DNA from 3 places in the Bacillus sp. CPT56D-587-MTF genome. Region 2 is predicted to be linked to each of the others. Evidence: riboswitches for the same ligand, from Rfam matches in the RefSeq annotation. Region 2 holds a riboswitch; each other region holds the start of a gene.

Region 1 (3,285 bases), 1.2 Mb from region 2:
TTGTAGTCGGCGATACGTGTTTGGTCATTAATGATAACGTTTTCTAAAACAGATCCAAATGTGATTGCATCGAAAATTTGTGGTTCTTTCTCGTGAGAAAGGTTTACACATTTCGCGTAGCAACCGCCTTCAATATTGAATACACCGTTATCAGACCAACCGTGCTCATCATCACCGATTAGTTTACGGTTTGGATCAGCAGATAATGTTGTTTTACCTGTTCCAGATAAACCGAAGAATAGTGCTACGTCGCCTTCTTCACCTACGTTTGCAGAGCAATGCATAGAAAGAATATCTTGTTCAGGTAATAAGAAGTTCATAATAGAGAAGATTGATTTTTTCATTTCTCCAGCGTATTCTGTACCACCAATTAGTACGATACGTTTTTCGAATGAAACCATAATGAATGCTTCAGAGTTTGTACCGTCAACAGCTGGATCAGCTTTGAAATTCGGTGCAGAAACAATTGTGAACTCTGATTCATGAGTTGTTAATTCTTCTTCAGTTGGACGAATGAATAATTGATGTACAAATAAATTGTGCCATGCATATTCGTTAATAACTTGAATTGGTAGGCGGTAATTGCGGTCAGCGCCTGCAAATCCTTTGAAGACGAATAACTCTTCTTTTTCTTTTAAGTATTCTAAAACTTTAGTATATAATTTATTAAAATGTTCTTCAGAAATCGGTTGGTTCACAGCTCCCCAAGCAATTTTGTCAGCAACCGATGCTTCTTTCACAATAAATTTATCTTTAGGAGAACGTCCTGTATATTTTCCAGTTGAAGCAGAAACGGCACCAGTCGAAGTTAATTTCCCTTCATTTCGCATTAATACTTTTTCCACTAATTGCGGAACACTTAGTTGAATCTGTGCATTGCTTCCGTTCAATAATTCGTGTAAACCAATTTGGACATTCACAGTACTCATATTTATATACCATCCTTTTCATTTAATGAAATATTTCTCGTAATCCCCAACAAGAGTATAACACAATTATATAAATAATGTATACTATTTATTTCTTTTTGTTTGTGTGAATGCATTATTTCCCTATTAATATTTCATTTCAGGCGTATTGAGAAAAACTTTCAGGAAAATGTGAATATTAATTGACAAATGAATATCATTTCTTTAGTATAGGTTGGGACGGATACTCTCTTATCCCGAGCTGGCGGAGGGACAGGCCCGATGAAGCCCAGCAACCTCACTTGTAGTGGTAAATACAGGTGAATAGGTGCTAAAACCTGTGCGAGGCTACAGGTCTCGAACGATAAGAGCGAAGGGCAAAAAGCAGTATGCAAGTAGCAAATTAAACCTTTCCTCTATGTAAAGTAGGAAAGGTTTTTCTGTATGCTTGTGTGGGAGAATAAATGTATGTCGCAGTTTGTGGCAAATTAAGGATGAGTTCCGTACAATATATACAATTACTGTAGGGAGGTTTACCACATGACAAAAAAACGTCATCTGTTCACATCTGAGTCTGTAACTGAAGGACATCCAGATAAAATTTGTGACCAAATTTCTGATTCAATTTTAGATGCGATCTTATCAAAAGACGCAAATGCACGTGTAGCTTGTGAAACAACTGTAACAACTGGTTTAGTATTGGTAGCGGGGGAAATTACGACTTCTACTTACGTAGATATTCCAAAAATCGTTCGTGAAACAATTCAAGGCATTGGTTACACACGCGCAAAATACGGATTCGATGCAGAAACTTGTGCAGTTTTAACATCTATCGATGAGCAATCTGCTGACATCGCTATGGGTGTTGACCAAGCGCTAGAAGCACGCGAAGGTCAAATGACTGACGCTGAGATTGAGGCAATTGGTGCAGGAGACCAAGGTTTAATGTTTGGTTTCGCATGTAATGAAACACAAGAGTTAATGCCACTTCCAATCTCGCTTGCTCACAAATTAGCTCGCCGTTTAACTGAAGTACGTAAAGATGATACATTATCATACTTACGTCCGGATGGAAAAACGCAAGTTACAGTTGAGTATGATGAAAATGGTAAACCAGTACGTGTTGATACTATCGTAATTTCTACACAACATCACCCAGATGTTACATGGGAAGAAATCGATCGCGACTTAAAAGAGCACGTAATTAAAGCTGTAGTACCAGCAGAATTAATGGATGGAGAAACGAAATTCTTCATTAACCCAACTGGCCGCTTCGTAATTGGTGGACCACAAGGTGATGCTGGTTTAACAGGACGTAAAATCATCGTTGATACTTACGGTGGATACGCTCGCCACGGTGGCGGTGCATTCTCTGGTAAAGATGCAACGAAAGTTGACCGTTCTGCAGCATATGCAGCTCGTTATGTTGCGAAAAACATCGTAGCAGCTGGTTTTGCTGAAAAAGCAGAAGTACAACTTGCATACGCAATCGGTGTAGCACAACCAGTATCAATTTCAGTTGATACATTCGGCACTGGTAAAGTATCTGAAGACGTACTAGTAGAGCTAGTTCGTAACAACTTCGATCTTCGCCCAGCTGGTATTATTAAAATGCTAGACTTACGTCGCCCAATTTACAAACAAACAGCAGCTTACGGCCACTTTGGACGTACTGATGTAGATCTATCATGGGAACGTACAGACAAAGCAGCAGCTTTAAAAGAGCAAGCTGGTCTATAATATATGAAAAAAAGCTTTGCGCGGTGAGCGCAAAGCTTTTTTTATTTATAATTACGTTGGAATAAAGCGAAGAGTTCAATGTCATGCCAATTGCCATTGCGGAATATAGCTTCTTTACAAGTTCCTTCATGTTGAAAACCGAGTGATTTATATAATTTAATTGCTCTATCGTTAAAAGAAAATACTCGTAAAGAAAGGCGATGTAAATTTAATTCTAAAAATGCATAATCCAATAATAAGGTGAAAGCTTCCTTCCCATAACCTTGCCCCCAGTAATCCTTGTTACCAATATCAATAATACATTCAGCGTTTCGATTATACGAATCAATATGAATTAAAGAAGTAATACCAATTGAAAGATGCGTAGATTTTTCTTCAATGATATAGCTCTTAGAGTCCGAAGAATGAATAAATTGCTGGCAAAGTTTTTCTGTGTCTTGAAGGGAATATTTATCAAGAGTGAGAGTAGTTGAACTCATAACGTCTATATCATTATGCCATTTATAATATGTTAGAATATCATCTTCGGAAAACTTTCGTAACTGGATACGGTTTGATTCAAACAATGTAAGTCCTCCTTTTGTATTTCCTTTTCACATGATTTACAAAGGATTGATTTCTTCTGGAACATATGTAA
Region 2 (3,285 bases):
CCACCGCAAATAAAATTTTTACATCATTCTCTTTTTCAATTCTTTCTAACTCCAACTCGATTTTCTCTCTCATTTCATAACATCTCCATTTTTTGATTATTTCCTTGGAAATTCGACAATACACTATTAATTTTACTACATACTAAAAAAACTGTCAGAAATTACTGACAGCCTAATGAAACGTCTATTGTTGCTTTTCAATTACAGTAGCAGCAATTCGTTCAAACTCTTTTTGAATCTCCTCTTTATATGCATCTACTATTGAAAAATCCATAGCAGCAATATAAATTCGTTCTAATTTATCACGAACCGATTTTGCTTTCGCTAAGAAAGACATCGCCTCATTCATTTTTGCTTTATATTGAATGGAAACATCACGAATTTCCTTCGCATATTTCTCATCAGTCCCTGGCGTAACAATAAGGGCATACATATCAATAATTTCATCACCCTCGCGACTTGGAAAATATTCATGTGGTGCAGTGCTATCAAAAATTGCAAAGCCTAATTCTCTTACGATAACCATATCAAGACTATTCGGGTCAAATCCGCAATGATATACTTCAACTTCAAACCCTTTTTCTTCAGCTGCCTTAGCTAACTTTTTGAGCATCGTTGATTTTCCAGAGCCTGGGCGCCCTTTTATAAAATAACGATGTGGTAACCCTTCTGTTAAATTAGGAACAAAATCAACTGCTCCTTTCGGTGTAGCAGCTCCTAAAAAACGATGTTTTACAAGCGATTGTCTCCCGCTTTTATCTGCAAATAATTTCTGGATTAGCTGATTGGTTAGTTCATTTGCTTTATTAAAATCTATATTATCAATATATATCTTCTCCCACTCATCATGTATAACCAATGCCTCTTTAAAACGTGCGTAAGCAGACTGAAAAGCTTTGCTTGCTTCTGAAACAAATCTTTCAATTTCTAACTTCTGCTTTCTTAGTTTATCTGAGTCCCAAGCAATTCCTAAATTTATATACTCTTCAACAACTCCTGGCATTTTTGGCTCAATAACATGCGGCGATGTCCCATCAACAATTCCTACTTTTAATTTTGGGATAATTACACCATCAACCGATTTATTATCAGAAGAACAATGTAAAAATTCAATATCATATCCTTTTTCAATCCATTCACGACCTATTGCCTTTATTAAAGAAGATTTTCCCGTTCCTGGGCCACCCTTTAAGATAAATAATCTGTCTAATCCTTTTAAATTCTCTTCGTATAAATTGTGAAATCCCCTAGCTGTATTACCACCAGCATAATAATTTAATACATTTCCTGTCACTGCACTCACTCCTTCGCAGCATTCTATTTACATAAGCTACAATATGCGAGCAGCTTTATTTGGGTGAATACCTATTTTGTATTGCACGCAAAAAGGAAATGAATTACAATTTAACTATCGGAAAATTCCGATTTTAAAAACTGAATACTTCTTTATCAAGAGAGGCAGAGGGACCGGCCCTTTGAAGCCCAGCAACCTCAGTTTATATAAACTGAATAGGTGCTAATTCCTGCAAAATGCAATGCATTTTGGAAGATAAAACTCAACTAGCATGTAAAGCTCATCTTTCTTGATACTGAAGGATGAGCTTTTTATTATTTGAAAAACATATATTGGAGGTATGTAAAATGAAAGTAATTGATTTATCACAAACATTTGAAAATAATATGTCTCAATTTCCTGGAACACCTAAAATACAACTAGAAGCTGTTACAAGTGTTGAAGAATCAGGATATCAAGTTACAGATTTTCATTCTGTCGTTCATGTTGGCACGCATTGTGATGCCCCTGCGCATTTCATTTCAGGCGCAACGACCATCGATCAATTACCGCTAGATCAATTTGTAGGCGAAGCTGTTCTTATAGATGTAACACATATTCAAGAGCGAAAATTACCTAAGGCAGTATTGCATAATACTGACATAAAAGAAGGTGATATTGTTATTTTTCATTCTAATCTATCCACCAAATGGAATACAGAAGCTTATGAAAAGGAAGCATTTTATCTTTCTGAAGAATTAGCTAAAGAACTAGTGCGATTAAAAGTAAAATCTATCGGTTTAGATTTCATTTCTCCTGATGAAGTCACAACAGAAACATCACCGATTCATCACATATTACTAGGGAATAATATTTACTTAATTGAAAATTTAACAAACCTAGATGCTATCGAAGCAAAACGTTTCTTTTTCTCAGCAGCACCTTTAAAAATTAAAAATAGTGACGGTGCTTTCGCAAGAGCATTTGCTGTTATTTTTTAAACATAGCCTATAAAAAAAGCAAAGGCCACTATTGGTCTTTGCTTCTATATTTTCTATTTAAATTAAGAAAGAATTGTTCCACACGGGGACGCACCCAAGCTAAACAATCTATCTCTTTCTTCTTTGTGCAAGCTATCTCTTCTCCATCAACCATTTCAACAAGTTCTAGTTCTAACAGTTGCCTCGTGAATGCTAACATATTCACTTCTTCGGATGGATACTCTTCTTTTAATTTCTCCTCAATTTCCCCCAATAAAAAACCGTCACGCATCATTGCCAATGCATCAATCCAAAGTGGCGGCATTTCATATTTTTCTCCTGTAATTGTATCTTTTACAATATAATTCTTTTGCTCTTTTCGAAATTGAATCGTGTGTAAACATACAGTCGAATTTAATGTTAATTCCATCATACCACCTCTTTCATAATATCTGCATAGAAAAAAGGATGCGTGTGCACCCCTTCTTATCTTTTCATAACACTACTGAACCGCTACATGAGCAATCAATCTCATGTCGATATTTTCCTCCATTATAAACGAAGTATTTTATAAAAAAAACCCTTCTTGAAACATTTTATAAAATGTTTATATTTACACAACAAGAACACTTTTCTGAAAAATCTTTTCTCCCAATACATTAAAAGGTCGGCAAAAAAATTTCTACTTTCGTTCCTACTCCTACACTACTTTGGATCGTGATACTCCCTTGATGTTCCTTAATAATTTTATATGTAATCATTAATCCAAGTCCTGTACCAGTCTCCTTTGTTGTGTAAAACGCCTTGCCAATTTTTTCTAACTTCTCATTCTCTATACCAAATCCTTGGTCTTCAACAGAAATACACAAATGTCCTTGCGTTTTTTGATATGCACGGATATGAATTTCTCCACCCTCTGGCATTGATTCTATTCCATTTTTAATGATATTTAATAACACTTGTTTTAATTGCTTATCATCACCGTTTATAGCCGGTAAATTCCCATCTACTTGTAAATGACATTTAACTCTA
Region 3 (3,285 bases), 2.9 Mb from region 2:
ATGGCAAATCATGAACTCGTTCGCAAATGGCTTGGGGAAGATATGTTTTACCATGCTGGGATTGTGGAGTCTGTTAATAAATCAGAAGCACACCCAAACCTATTTATGTTGCAGGAACAAAGACGTATGCATGCGGATATATCGAAGTTTACGAATTCGTTTATTTATAAAAATAGAGTATACGATCATCCGTCTGTTTCAGAGCGTAAAGAACTTGCGCAATTGCAGCCGTTTGCAAATGAAGCGAGTGTTTTATTTGATACGAGCCAAATGGGAGCTTTTTCGTTAAAAGATGCTGCTTCTGGTTCACGTTTTAACATTATGTCTGGTTTAGTAGCAATGCAAATGATGTTAATCGGATTGTTAGACGGTGTTCAATCAATTGGTATTGTGACACCTTACAGGGCGCAGTCACGCTTTTTATCGACGTGTATTAGAGAAATGTTGCAGAGAACGAAATATCAAAACATACCAGTTTTAGCGGCGACAGTTCATAAGTTCCAAGGTTCTGAAAGAGATATGATGATTTTTGATACGGTGGATAGTTATCCGCAAGAACGACCTGGTGTATTATTCTTTGATCACAAAAACCATCGCCTCGTCAATGTAGCAGTGACAAGGGCGAGAGGGAAGTTCATTCAATTATCAGATTGCCATTATATGCGTAAAAACCTTTCGAGAAAACAAGCGTTATCACAATTAACAGCTCATATAGAACGTCACGGAGATGTGTATGATCGCACGACATCAAGACAATTGTGGGAACGGAAAATTTCGAAACGTTTACGCTGGTTTATGGAAATGAATCTTGAAGAGCCGAAAGGGCTATTAAAAGATATTTTAGCAGCAAAACGAAAAATTATTATTTCACTTCCAAGTACAAAACAAGTGGATAAGCGAGTATGGCAAGCGTTAATGCGTACAAATGCGCAAATAACAGTGTATAGTGACGGACCAGTTCCACTGAAAAATGTAAAGTTACAAAGACAAAATAAAGCATTCCCGTTCCTAGTAATCGATGATGAAATCTTCTGGGCAGGCGCACCGCTTACATCTCAAATGATGTTTGAAGGTAGTACGGAATTTCCGTACGTATGTGCAAGACTGCAAGCACCTGAGACAATTGGTGTATTAAAAGGATTTTTAGATATTCGGTAAATTCGGATAGGAATTCCTTGACTTTTACTTGGAATGAACTTAGAATAAAAAATAATTTAATATAATTTTATGAAAATTCTTATCACGAGAGGTGGAGGGACTGGCCCTATGATACCTCGGCAGCGGATTCGTTATGAATACTGTGCCAATTCCAGCAAGGTAACTTGAAAGATAAGAAAGAAGCTCATTTTGACTGTATATACAGAAGCCTCTTTCTATCTTTTAGAAAGAGGCTTTTTTACGTGAAAATAAAAGGAGGAAGAACAATGGGAGCGACAGGAGTAGCGTCACAAAGAAAAACAATTGAAGAGAGTATCGAAAGAAATAAGGAAAAGTACATAGAAACAAGTCATGATATTCATGCGAATCCGGAGATTGGAAACCAAGAGTTTTACGCATCAAGAACGTTAAGTTTATTACTAGGTAGTGCAGGGTTTCAGTTACAGCACAATATAGCTGGACATGAAACGGGATTTATCGCGCGAAAAAGCTCTGGAAAACAAGGACCGGCAATTGCATTTTTAGCGGAGTACGACGCTTTACCAGGACTCGGTCATGCGTGTGGTCACAATTTAATCGGCACAATTAGTGTTGCAGCAGCAATTGCATTATCAGAAACACTTGAAGAAATTGGCGGAGAAGTTGTCGTGTTTGGTACGCCAGCAGAAGAAGGCGGGCCAAATGGTAGCGCGAAATCAAGTTATGTAAAGGCAGGTTTATTTAAAGACATTGATGCGGCGCTTATGATTCATCCGAGCGGAAAAACAGCGACAACGAGTCCTTCACTAGCAGTCGATCCACTTGATTTTCATTTTTACGGAAAAACAGCTCACGCTGCAGCTTCGCCAGAAGAAGGGATTAACGCATTAGATGCGGTTATTCAGCTCTATAACGGTATTAATGCACTTCGCCAACAACTTCCGTCAGACGTGAGAATTCATGGCGTCATTACAGAAGGAGGAAAAGCACCTAACATTATTCCTGACTACGCTGCAGCAAGGTTCTTCATCCGTGCAGCAACGCGAAAAAGATGTGCAGAAGTAACAGAAAAAGTAAAAAATATTGCTGAGGGAGCAGCGTTAGCAACAGGTGCGAAAGTAAAAATCCATCAATTCCAAAATGAAATCGATGAATTACTCGTAACAAAAACATATAACGATATTGTAGCGGAAGAACTAGAACTATTAGGTGAAGATGTAAATCGTACAGAAAGAGTAGGAATCGGTTCAACCGACGCAGGAAACGTAAGTCAAGTCGTACCGACAATTCATCCGTACATTAAAATCGGACCAGATGATTTAATTGCACATACGAATGAATTTAGAGAAGCAGCACGTTCAGAACTTGGAGATAAAGCATTAATTACATCGGCAAAAGCATTAGCAAATACGGCGTATCGATTAATTACGGAAGAAGGGTTGTTAGAGAAGGTGAAGGAGGAGTTTAGAGAGGCGCAGAGGAATCAAGGGTAAGGGGATTAAGGTACTTTTTTCGAATAGAGATCTAATTAATAAGTAGAGATATAAAAAAGAACATTGAAAATCAATGTTCTTTTTTTTGTTACTAATCATTGATTCTGTTGGATTTTCTCATAAAGGAAAAGCTTGTACTGTTAGCGGAGGATAATACGTATCCCTTTGTTAGAACGACAATTTCTCCTCAAACTCACTCTTTAAAACAATTAAAGGAGATGACAAGCCAAATTGCATTAAGGAGTCTAAAAATGTAGCGAGAGAATCCATCGAATCGCTCATGACCTTTATCATATAATTAAACTCCCCACTAATTCGATATAAATCTGTTACTTCAGGAGCGGCATTACAAAATTGAATAAAATCAGAGCATTGGCTCGTTTTAAACATGATGAATGCTTGAATGTTTTTATTAATTTTTGCAGGCTCAAATTTCGTTCGATAAGCCGCTATAACTCCTTGATCTTCAAGTTTATTAATACGCTCTTTTACAGCAGGTTGCGTCATGGATATAATTCGTCCTATTTCTGAAACGGAAATTCTCGCATTTTCATACAACAAGTTCATAATTTTATGATCGATTTCATCCAGTTTTACTGTGTTTTGCATTGTGTAGCCTCCTTATTTTGTTTTCTAAAGTGAATCATAAATTATA

Evidence for each region. Region 2 has a riboswitch for S-adenosylmethionine ahead of AC3WVZ_RS29010 (cyclase family protein). Riboswitches for the same ligand answer to the same signal wherever they lie in the genome.
Region 1: it holds a riboswitch for S-adenosylmethionine, as region 2 does, so the genes downstream of both, metK (methionine adenosyltransferase) here and AC3WVZ_RS29010 (cyclase family protein) in region 2, are expected to answer to the same signal.
Region 3: it holds a riboswitch for S-adenosylmethionine, as region 2 does, so the genes downstream of both, AC3WVZ_RS13970 (M20 family metallopeptidase) here and AC3WVZ_RS29010 (cyclase family protein) in region 2, are expected to answer to the same signal.

Annotation. Positions count from the first base shown of each region.
Region 1 is NZ_JBYTEF010000001.1:4,404,533-4,407,817, reverse strand. It holds gene pckA (phosphoenolpyruvate carboxykinase (ATP)) at 1-929, opposite strand, end outside; SAM riboswitch class I at 1,158-1,279, shown strand; gene metK (methionine adenosyltransferase) at 1,449-2,648, shown strand; gene AC3WVZ_RS22720 (GNAT family N-acetyltransferase) at 2,690-3,214, opposite strand.
Region 2 is NZ_JBYTEF010000001.1:5,609,300-5,612,584, reverse strand. It holds gene AC3WVZ_RS29020 (nucleotidyltransferase domain-containing protein) at 1-73, opposite strand, end outside; gene AC3WVZ_RS29015 (PRK06851 family protein) at 185-1,294, opposite strand; SAM riboswitch class I at 1,444-1,556, shown strand; gene AC3WVZ_RS29010 (cyclase family protein) at 1,642-2,274, shown strand; gene AC3WVZ_RS29005 (hypothetical protein) at 2,303-2,683, opposite strand; gene AC3WVZ_RS29000 (ATP-binding protein) at 2,913-3,285, opposite strand, start outside.
Region 3 is NZ_JBYTEF010000001.1:2,722,925-2,726,209, reverse strand. It holds gene AC3WVZ_RS13975 (AAA domain-containing protein) at 1-1,158, shown strand, start outside; SAM riboswitch class I at 1,235-1,336, shown strand; gene AC3WVZ_RS13970 (M20 family metallopeptidase) at 1,425-2,630, shown strand; gene AC3WVZ_RS13965 (Lrp/AsnC family transcriptional regulator) at 2,799-3,239, opposite strand.